2 regions of the Microbacterium sp. TPU 3598 genome follow, and region 1 is predicted to be linked to the other one. Evidence: predicted binding sites of a transcription regulator. Region 1 holds the regulator's gene; the other holds the start of a gene.
The links. The regulator HrcA, encoded in region 1, represses chaperone genes, less so after heat shock. The targets are predictions, from matches to a motif close to TTNGCACTCGNNNNNNNCGAGTGCNAA.
Positions count from the first base shown of each region.

Region 1 (4,898 bases):
CGGTGGCTTCGACTGGTACGAGGTGAGCAACTGGGCGCGCACGCCTGATCGCCGGTCGCGGCACAACCTCGCGTACTGGCGGGGGAGCGACTGGTGGGGCTTCGGTCCTGGTGCGCACAGCCACGTCGCCGGCCTGCGGTGGTGGAACGTGAAGCACCCGGCCGCGTACGCGCAGCGTCTCTCGGCATCCGAGTCTCCGGCAGCCGGCACCGAGCGCCCGGACGAGGAGTCGCGCACGCTCGAGCGCATCCTGCTGCTCAGTCGTATCCGTGAGGGCATCGCCGTCGACGACGTGCCGAGTGCGAACCGGAGCAGGGTCGCCGGGCTCATGGCCGACGGGCTCGTCGACCCCGTTGCAGCGCTGCAGGGGCGCATCCAGCTGACACTGCGGGGCCGTCTTCTCGCGGATGCCGTGGTCCGCCAGCTGACCGACTGATTCCTTCTCGGAATCATTCGGGAAGCAGATCCATGCCCGCTGTCCGCCGCTGCGTCACCGTCGCGCTGTCCGCATCGAAGACACGCGTCCGGCGGTCCGGCCCATAGGCGGGCCACCCGGGGTCTCCGGCGGTCGCGAACCCGACCCAGGCGGCGTTCATCTCGGCGGCGAGCCGGCGCGGAGCATCGGGACCCGCCAGTCGCTCGGCCTCGGCATCATCGAGCCGGTCGAACACGAACTCGAGCTCGAGTGCGTGGGCCGCCCGCAGGTCTCGCACCGGACTCGGCCAGGCGAACTCGTAGACGTAGGTCGTGTCCGGGCGGGCCGCCGCCACGCGGCTGAGGGGCGCACGCAGCATCATGTCCGTGACGAGCTGCCCGAAGATCTCCCCGGTGCTCGCGTCGGGGAATGCGGATCGGTACGCGGTCACCGCGCGCCGGGGGATGCGTGACAGCAGCCGTGCGGCCTGCAGCTTCATCCCGCCGATGGCGGCCAGCGCCTCCGGCGGGAACCAGAGCCGATACTCGTCGGTGTTGCTGCCGATGACGAGCGGGGTGTCGATCTCCCCGAGCACCTCATGCGGCGAGCGGGGAAGGCTCTCGGCGTCGATCGCGAACTGGAACCCCGGTGCCCCGCCGAGGGGTGACGATCCCGCCGATTGCGCCGTGCGTGCGTCCAGCAGCTGGTCGGGTGTCAGCGCGGCGAAGGCCTCACGGTCGGCCCGCACACCGAGTCGCTTCGCGATCTGCGCGGTCACTCTTCCTGCCTTCCGCGCGGTCTGGGCGCGAAGTGGGCCGGACTCGATGATCGCGCGGCCGATCAATTCACGGGAGGTGTCCCGCGCGAGGAGACCGGCCACGATCGCGCCACCGGCCGACTCGCCCATGGCGGTGATCTGCGCCGGGTCGCCGCCGAACGCCTGGACCTCTCGGTGCACCCACTCCAAAGCGGCGGCGGCATCGCGCAGGCCGAGATTCCGCGGGGCGCCGTCCAGCACCGAGAAGCCCTCCGAACCGAGTCGGTAGTTGATCGAGACGAAGACGAGGCCTGCCGCGGCGAACACGGTGCCGTCGTACAGCGGTAGCGCGGCGGTCCCTCGCTCGAGCGCGCCGCCGTGGATCCAGAGCAGGACGGGCGCGCCAGAGGCATCAGCGGGAGCCCACACGTTCGCGGTGAGGATGTCGTCGCCGTCGATGCGCACAGATCCCAGCAGCTCGCCGATCGCTCCGGCGTAGGGGACCTGGGGTGGTGTCGGCCCGAACTGCGTCGCCTCTCGCACGCCCTCCCAGGCCGGGACGGGTTGCGGTGCGCGGAAGCGGTTCTCCCCGAACGGAGCCTGGGCATAGGGAATGCCGAGGTAGCGGACCACCCCGGCCTCCTCGGTGCCGCGGACGAGGCCGTTCGACAGGGTGGCCTGGGGCGAGGTGGTCATGAGCGTCATCCTAGGGTCGTGCGCCCGCGGTACGGAGAATCCCGAGCTGCACGGGGTAGGATTGGCACTCTGAACGTCCGAGTGCCAGCGGAAGGGAAGGGCGATGGTCACAGAGCGAGGACTCCAGGTTCTCCGAGCGATCGTGCAGGACTACGTCGAGACCCACGAACCCGTCGGCAGCCGCTCCATCGTCGACCGGCACTCGTTCGGCGTCTCGGCGGCGACGATCCGCAACGACATGGCGCTGCTCGAGGACGAAGAGCTCATCACGGCTCCGCACACCTCGTCCGGCCGTGTGCCCACCGACAAGGGCTATCGCGTCTTCGTGAACCACCTCGCCCAGCTGCGACCGCTCTCGTCGGCTCAGCGCTCGGCGATCGAGTCCTTCCTCGGCGAGCCGGCCGACCTCGACGACCTGATGGCGCGAACGGTGCGGGTGCTGACACAGCTGACCGGCCAGGTCGCGCTCGCCCAGTACCCCTCGTTCGCCCGCGCGCATGTCACGCACGTCGAGCTGGTCGCGCTCGCGCCGAACCGGCTTCTGATCGTGCTCGTGACCGATGCCGGCGGGGTCTCGCAGCGTATGGCCGTCCTCCCGGAGCCGATCGACGACGCTGACATGGCTGTGCTGCGCGCACGGCTGTCCGCGTCGATCACCGGTCAGGGCATCGGGGAGGCATCCGATCGGCTGCAGGCGTTGCTGGTCGCCGAGGAGAAGCCCCAGGATGCCGTGCTGCGCACGCTTGCTGCGGTGATCGTCGACGAACTCGGCGGCTTCCGCCAGGAGCGACTGGTGATGGCGGGAGCGGCGACCCTCGCGCGCCGGGAGCAGGACTTCCGCGGCAGCATCCACCCCCTCCTCGAAGCCATCGAGGAACAGGTGACGCTCCTGCGTCTGATGAGCGAGATGGTGACCGACGAGCACGGACTCGCCGCGAGCATCGGCACGGAGAACGCCCCGTTCGGCCTGGGCGAGGCGTCGATCGTCGCCAGCAACTACGCCGCCCCGAGCGGCACGGCGCGCGTCGGAGTGATGGGACCGACGCGCATGGACTACCCGAGCAACCTCGCCGCAGCGCGGGCCGTGGCCCGCTACCTGTCGCGGATGCTCGATGAAGACGAGGCCGGCCGCTGACGCGGTCGCCACCGAGACACACGCAAGAAAGGCGATTGTGGCGGACCACTATGAGGTTCTCGGGGTGTCCCGAGACGCTTCCACCGATGAGATCAAGAAGGCGTACCGGCGCCTCGCCCGGCAGCTGCACCCGGATGTGAACCCGGGAGAGGACGCGGCGGAGAAGTTCAAGCTCGTCACGCATGCGTACGACGTGCTCAGCGACGACGACTCCCGCCGGCGCTATGACATGGGCGGCGGAGACGGTGCGGCAGGGAACTTCGGCGGCTTCGGCGGTTTCGGCGACATCTTCGAGACGTTCTTCGGGGCCTCGCAGGGCGGCGGACGTGGCGCGCGTCCGCGTTCGCGTCGCGAGCGTGGCCAGGACGCCCTCGTCCGCGTGACCCTCGACCTCGGCGATGTGGTGTTCGGTGCGCACCGCGACATCGACGTCGACACCGCGGTGCTGTGCGAGACGTGTCAGGGATCCTGCTGCCAGGAGGGCACCTCTCCGGTCACCTGCGACATCTGCGGTGGCTCCGGTCACGTGCAGCGTCAGGTGCGCAGCCTGCTCGGCAACGTCGTGACCTCTCAGCCCTGCGGCACGTGCGAGGGCTACGGCACGACGATCCCTTACCCCTGCGGCACGTGCGGTGGCCAGGGCCGCGTGCGTTCGCGCCGTACCGTGTCGCTCGACATCCCGGCCGGCGTCGAGACGGGGCTCCGTCTGCAGCTTCCCGGTTCCGGCGAGGTCGGCAAGGCGGGCGGACCGAACGGAGACCTGTACGTCGAGGTGACGGTCAACCCGCACGCGGCGTTCAGCCGTGAGGGCGACGACCTGCTCGCCACGCTCGAGGTGTCGATGACGGATGCGATCCTCGGCACGGAGACGAAGATCCAGGGACTGGACGGTGAGGTGGACCTCGAGATCCGTGCCGGTGTGCAGTCCGGCGACGTGCTCACGATCAAGGGTCGCGGCATCACGCCGCTCCGAGGGACGCAGCGCGGCGATCTGCGGGTCGGCGTGCAGGTGCTGACCCCGACCAGGTTGGACTCCGCGCAGCGGGCCCTGATCGAGGACTTCGCCAAGAAGACGAAGTCGCCGGAGCCCCAGCTCGCGCAGTTCCAACAGGGACTGTTCTCGAAGCTCCGCGACCGCTTCCGCAGCCACTGACCATGGCCCTGCATTTCCTCGTCGACTCGTCGACCGATGCCGGAGTCGGCGACATCGTGTCGTTGACCGGAGCCGAAGCCAAGCACGCGGCCGTCGTACGACGGCTTCGCGTCGGCGAGGCCGTCACGGTCGGCGACGGTGCCGGAGTGTGGTTGGCCGGTGTCGCCGAGGAGGTGTCGCCCGCTCGCGTCGACGTGCGCATCGCAGAGCGCGTCGAGCGTCCCGCGCCCCGTCCGCGGATCGTCCTGGTGCAGGCGCTCGCGAAGGGCGATCGCGATGAGCTCGCCGTACAGGCCGCGTGCGAGCTCGGCGTCGACGAGATCGTGCCCTGGCAGGCGAGTCGCAGCGTGTCGCGCTGGGAAGGTCCGAAGGCGGTGAAGGGGAGGGAGCGCTGGGCGAGCATCGTGCGCGAGGCCGCGAAGCAGGCGCACCGCGCGTGGGTCCCGGAGGTGGCCGCGCCGGTCTCGACGAAGCAGCTCGCCGAGCGCGTCAGCTCGCAGCGTGTTCTGCTCCTCGACCCGACGGCCCCCGAGCGGTTGTCCGAGATCGTGACGGACGGCCGAGACCTGGTGCTCGTCGTTGGGCCGGAAGGCGGGATCTCCGAAGAGGAGCTCCACCGCCTGACGGAGGCGGGGGCCGAGCGCGTGCTCCTGGGCGACACCGTGCTGCGCACCTCGACGGCAGGGCCTGCCGCGATCGCCGTGCTGTCGGTCGCACTCGGCCGATGGTGAACGCGACTCGC
Region 1 is NZ_AP017975.1:1,600,336-1,605,233, forward strand. It holds gene hemW (radical SAM family heme chaperone HemW) at 1-436, shown strand, start outside; gene MST3598_RS07550 (carboxylesterase/lipase family protein) at 450-1,868, opposite strand; gene hrcA (heat-inducible transcriptional repressor HrcA) at 1,972-3,003, shown strand; gene dnaJ (molecular chaperone DnaJ) at 3,041-4,156, shown strand; gene MST3598_RS07565 (16S rRNA (uracil(1498)-N(3))-methyltransferase) at 4,159-4,887, shown strand.

Region 2 (4,898 bases), 570 kb from region 1:
TCGTCTCGACGACGGGGGAGCCGATGGTCGTGCTCCAGCACTGGTCGATGCCCTCCACGGCGCCCTCGCAGTTCGCGGGCGACGAGCGCACGCGGGCAGAGGAACTGGTGGATGCGGGGTTCGCGTTCACGATCGAGATCGTGGGTTACTTCCGCACGGCCCCGGTGTGGGTCGGCGACCGTCTCTCTCACGAGGGCGAGATCGAGAAGTGCCTCGTCGTCGACGCCGTCGATCTGACGGCGTGCGCATCTCTCGACGCGGCAGCGGAATCCGGGATCGAAGCGCGGATCGATGACGTCGACGGGGCTTCCGGCGGGGTCGTCGGCTCCTCGGTGCTCGAGGCGCGGTTCACGAGGTGGCAGACGCCCTATCTGACCATCACCGACGCGCCGGTGACCGGCGCGGAGCCGGGGGATACCGTCCGGGTCGACGCGCCTCCCGGCGACCCCATCGTGGTCGAGCCGCCGGGTCGCGACGCGGAGCGTTGAGCGGGGGTCAGTTCGCTGCGGGCACCCGGTCGGCGAGGATCGCGCGGCGCTGATCGCCGATGCGGGCCAGGATGAGTGTCGCCTCCTGGTCCCCACGCAGCGTGAGCTTCTTGCGGAAAGCGGCGGGATCCACGTCGACTCCGCGCTTCTTGATCTCCAGACGCCCGATGCCCTGCGCCTGCAGGGCGGCGTTGATCGCCTTGGGGTGGGCCGGGAGGGTCTCGCGCACCCGGAAGGACTGCACGAAAGGACTCGTCAACGCCGCGTCGGAGGTCAGATAGGCGATGTGCTCGTCGAGCATCCCCGCCTCCAGGCTCCGGGCGACCTCGCCGATCAGCCGCGCACGGATCACGGCGCCGTCCGGTTCGTGCACGAACGCGCCGAGCTCGCGCACGGGTTCATCGGGGGCGTCCGCCGGCGCCGTCAGCTCGTGCGAGCGCTCGTCGCGGATCACGAGGGCCGCACGCCGCACCCCTTCCCGGGCGAGCGCGCCGCTCCAGACGACCAGTTCGACCACGCTGCCGTCGGCGCTGACCCACTGTGCCTCGGCGTCGTCCGGCAGGGCGTCGCGGTCGTGCGCCGGTCCGAGCTTGATACCGGTCGGATGGTGAGCCGCCACCTCGAATGCCCAGTCCAGCGAGGGGGAGTAGTCGTCGGCCGAGACGCGTCGGGTCTCGCTGTGACCCGAAGTGCGTCTGGCCGGGTCCATCCAGACCGCGCTCCCCGGGTCCAGCGACGAGAAGGCGTCTTCGGCCGTGCGATGGTCGACGACCGCGCTGTCGCCGAACGGGGCCAGGTTGTAGGCGGCGATCGCCGAGGTCACCTCGTCGGCGTCGACGGCGCGCACATCGAGTCCGGCGCCGGCGAAGGCCAGGGCGTCACCGCCGATTCCGCAGCCGAGGTCGGCGACACGGGTGAAACCGGCGTGACGGATCCGCTGCGCATGCCGGGCTGCGACGCCCAGCCTCGTCGCCTGCTCCAGCCCCGCGCGGGTGAACAGCATGCGTGCGGCGAAGGGCCCGAACTTCGCGGTGGCCCTGGAGCGCAGGCGGGCCTGGCCGACGACGGCGGAGACCAGCTCGGGGGAGTGGTCGCCCGCGCGCAGCCGCGAGACGGTGCGGGCGACATCGGCGGTCGATTCGATGGGCCCGACCGCGTCGAGCAGTTCGAGACCGGCGGGGGTCAGCAGGGCGCGCAGCTCGGACATCTCCACCCGCTCAGCCTAATTGCCCGTGCGAGTCGTCGAACTGCGGCGCGCACTGGCACTCGCATTGCGTGAGTGCCAGCCGAGCGCCTAGACTGGATTAGCACTCTCGGGTTGAGAGTGCGAACAAGTCTTTCGTGTCAGCGTCAAGAAAGAAGAGGTAGACCGTGTCGGTTTCCATCAAGCCGCTCGAGGACCGCATCGTCATCAAGCAGGTCGAGGCCGAGCAGACCACCGCGAGTGGCCTGGTCATCCCCGACACCGCCAAGGAGAAGCCCCAGGAGGGCGAGGTCGTGGCGGTCGGCCCCGGCCGCATCGACGACAACGGCAACCGTGTTCCGCTCGACGTCGCCGTCGGCGACCGCGTGCTCTACAGCAAGTACGGCGGCACCGAGGTGAAGTTCGGCGCAGACGAGTTCCTCGTCCTGTCGGCCCGCGACGTCCTGGCGGTCGTCGTCCGCTGATCTGCGGAACCTGATTCCCGTCTCTCCTGAGGGGCGGGCAAGGTCATCGAAGGGGCCCGGATGCGTATCGCATCCGGGCCCCTTCTGCATCCGCCAGCGAGCGTCCGATTCCTGCCGAACTGCGATCGACGGGCCGGCGGCGCCGTTCGCGACGCCGCCGCGGGCATAGGGTTGTGCGGTGCCACCACAGACCACCCGCGCCGCGCAGACCGCCGGCGTCGCCTACGCCGGTGGGGCCTACCTCCTCTGGGGTGTGCTTCCCCTCTACTTCCTCCTCCTGGTTCCGACGGGGCCGTGGGAGGTCGTCGCCTGGCGCGTCCTGCTGTCGTTCGTCTTCTGCCTCCTGCTGCTCACGGTCATGCGCGGCTGGGCGGCGTTCGGCGTCATCATCCGGCAACCCCGGCTGCTGGGCTGGACGGCGCTCGCGGGGCTGCTGATCTACGTCAACTGGCAGGTGTTCCTGATCGGAACCCTCAGCGGCAACGTCGTCGAGACGAGTCTGGGCTACTTCATCAACCCGATCACGACCGTCCTGCTCGGCGTCTTCGTGCTGAAGGAGCGCATCCGCCGATTGCAGTGGGCGGCGATCGGCATCGCCGCGATCGCCGTCGTCGTGATCGTCGTCGCCTACGGGGAGCTCCCGTGGATCGCGCTGTCACTCACCGCGTCCTTCGGGGTCTACGGACTCATCAAGAAGAAGATCGGCCCTGCCGTCGATGCGGTCAGCGGTCTGACGCTGGAGTCGTTCTGGCTGATCCCCATCGCGGTGATGCAGCTGATCGTCGTCGCACAGACCACGGGGATCACGATGGGGGCGAACGGTTGGGCGCATGCGCTGCTGCTGGCCTTCGCCGGTGTCGCCACGGCCGTCCCGCTGCTGCTCTTCGCCGCGGGGACCCGACGCATCAACCTCACCGTGATCGGCATGATCCAGTTCATCACCCCCGTGATGCAGTTCCTCATCGGCGTCCTGGTGCTGCATGAGCCGATGCCGGCCGAACGCTGGGCGGGCTTCATCATCGTGTGGATCGCGATCGGCGTCTTCATCGTCGACCTGCTGCTCGCCGCGCGTCGGGGGCGCAGGATTCCCCGGGCCGAACCCGCCTGATCCCCGGATTCATCCGCCGAGGGACCGGGTGTCGGATCGTTAACGCACCGAGATACTTGCGACCCCTGTGCGCGGGACTCACGCCCTAGTGTTAGAGCACCCGATTGTGGCCACAATCCACGTTCAGTTACGCAAGGGAGCATCATGAACGCATTGAAGGGCTCGCGCACAGCGAAGGTCTTCGCCGGGATCGCACTGATCAGTGCATCCGCCATTGTCATCGCCGGCTGCAGCAGCACTCCGAGCTCGGAGAGCGGCGGCAGCGACAAGCCCGCCGCCGATCTGACGCTCAAGCTCGGTTCGCTGCTTCCGCAGACGGGTTCGCTGGCGTTCCTCGGCCCGCCCATGGAGTCCGGTGTCGGGCTCGCCGTCCAGGAGGTCAACGACGCCGCCGCCGGCGTCACGATCGACCTGACGGCCGAAGACGAGGGCGACACCGACACCAAGGCCTACGAGACGTCGATCACCAAGCTGCAGGGCGCGGGCGTCTCCGCCATCGTCGGCGCCGCGGCGTCGGGCGTCTCCAAGCTCATCCTCGACGGCAACGTGAGCGCAGGCATCCTGCAGATCTCGGCGTCGAACACGTCGCCCGACTTCACCACGTGGGATGACAACGGCCTGTACTTCCGCACCGCCCCCAGTGACCTGCTGCAGGGCGAGGTGCTCGGCAACCTGATCGCCGAGGACGGCGCGAAGACGCTCGGCATCATCTACCAGAACGACGCGTACGGCACCGGCCTCAACGACGCCATCACGAAGACGTTCGAGAGCACCGGCGGCGAGGTCGTCGAGTCGGTCTCGTTCAACGTGGGCGACGCGCAGTTCGACGCGCAGGTCGAGTCGATCAAGGCGCAGAACCCCGACGCGGTCGCGATCGTGTCGTTCGACCAGTTCAAGACCATCGCACCGCTGCTGGTGAACGCCGGCATCTCGGCCGACAAGTTCTACATGGTCGACGGCAACCTGTCCGACTACGGCACGGAGATCCCGGTCTCGCTCGAGGGCGCGCAGGGAACCAAGGCCGGTCCTGCGCTCGCGGACGACTTCACCTCGCGTCTGCAGGACTACTGGACCGGCGAGGGCAACCCCGAGGTCAAGGACTTCACCTACGCGGCTGAGGCGTACGACGCCGTCATCCTCGTGGCTCTGGCGTCGCTGGCGGCGGGCTCCACCGAGGGCGCGGACATCGCGGCCAAGATGCAGGAGGTCTCGGGCGGTTCCGGCGACGGCAAGAAGTGCACCAGCTTCGCCGAGTGCGCCAAGATCATCAACGACGGCGGCACGGCCGACTACGACGGCTACTCCGGCGACATCACCTTCGATGAGGCCGGCGACCCGCAGGGCGCATCGATCGGCATCTACAAGTACGGTGCCGACAACATGATCACCCGCACCAACTGATCAGACGATCACATGACGAAGGCCCCGGATCCGATCCGGGGCCTTTGTCGTGTGATGTCCTGTCGTGGTGTCGCCGCGTCGGCGTCGGCGGTTCAGGCCGCGTCGGTGCCGAGCGTTCCGAGGTAGAGACCGATCACCTTCGGGTCGTTCAGCAGATCCCGCCCGGTGCCCTCGTGGGCATCCTTGCCCTGATCGAGCACATACCCGCGGTCGCAGATCTGCAGGCAGCGTCG
Region 2 is NZ_AP017975.1:1,027,889-1,032,786, forward strand. It holds gene MST3598_RS18365 (hypothetical protein) at 1-488, shown strand, start outside; gene MST3598_RS04855 (class I SAM-dependent methyltransferase) at 496-1,701, opposite strand; gene groES (co-chaperone GroES) at 1,860-2,156, shown strand; gene rarD (EamA family transporter RarD) at 2,335-3,264, shown strand; gene MST3598_RS04870 (ABC transporter substrate-binding protein) at 3,409-4,665, shown strand; gene MST3598_RS04875 (ABC transporter ATP-binding protein) at 4,758-4,898, opposite strand, start outside.
Region 2: groES (co-chaperone GroES) is a predicted target of HrcA. The motif match lies at 1,748-1,774, and genes of this name have one in related genera.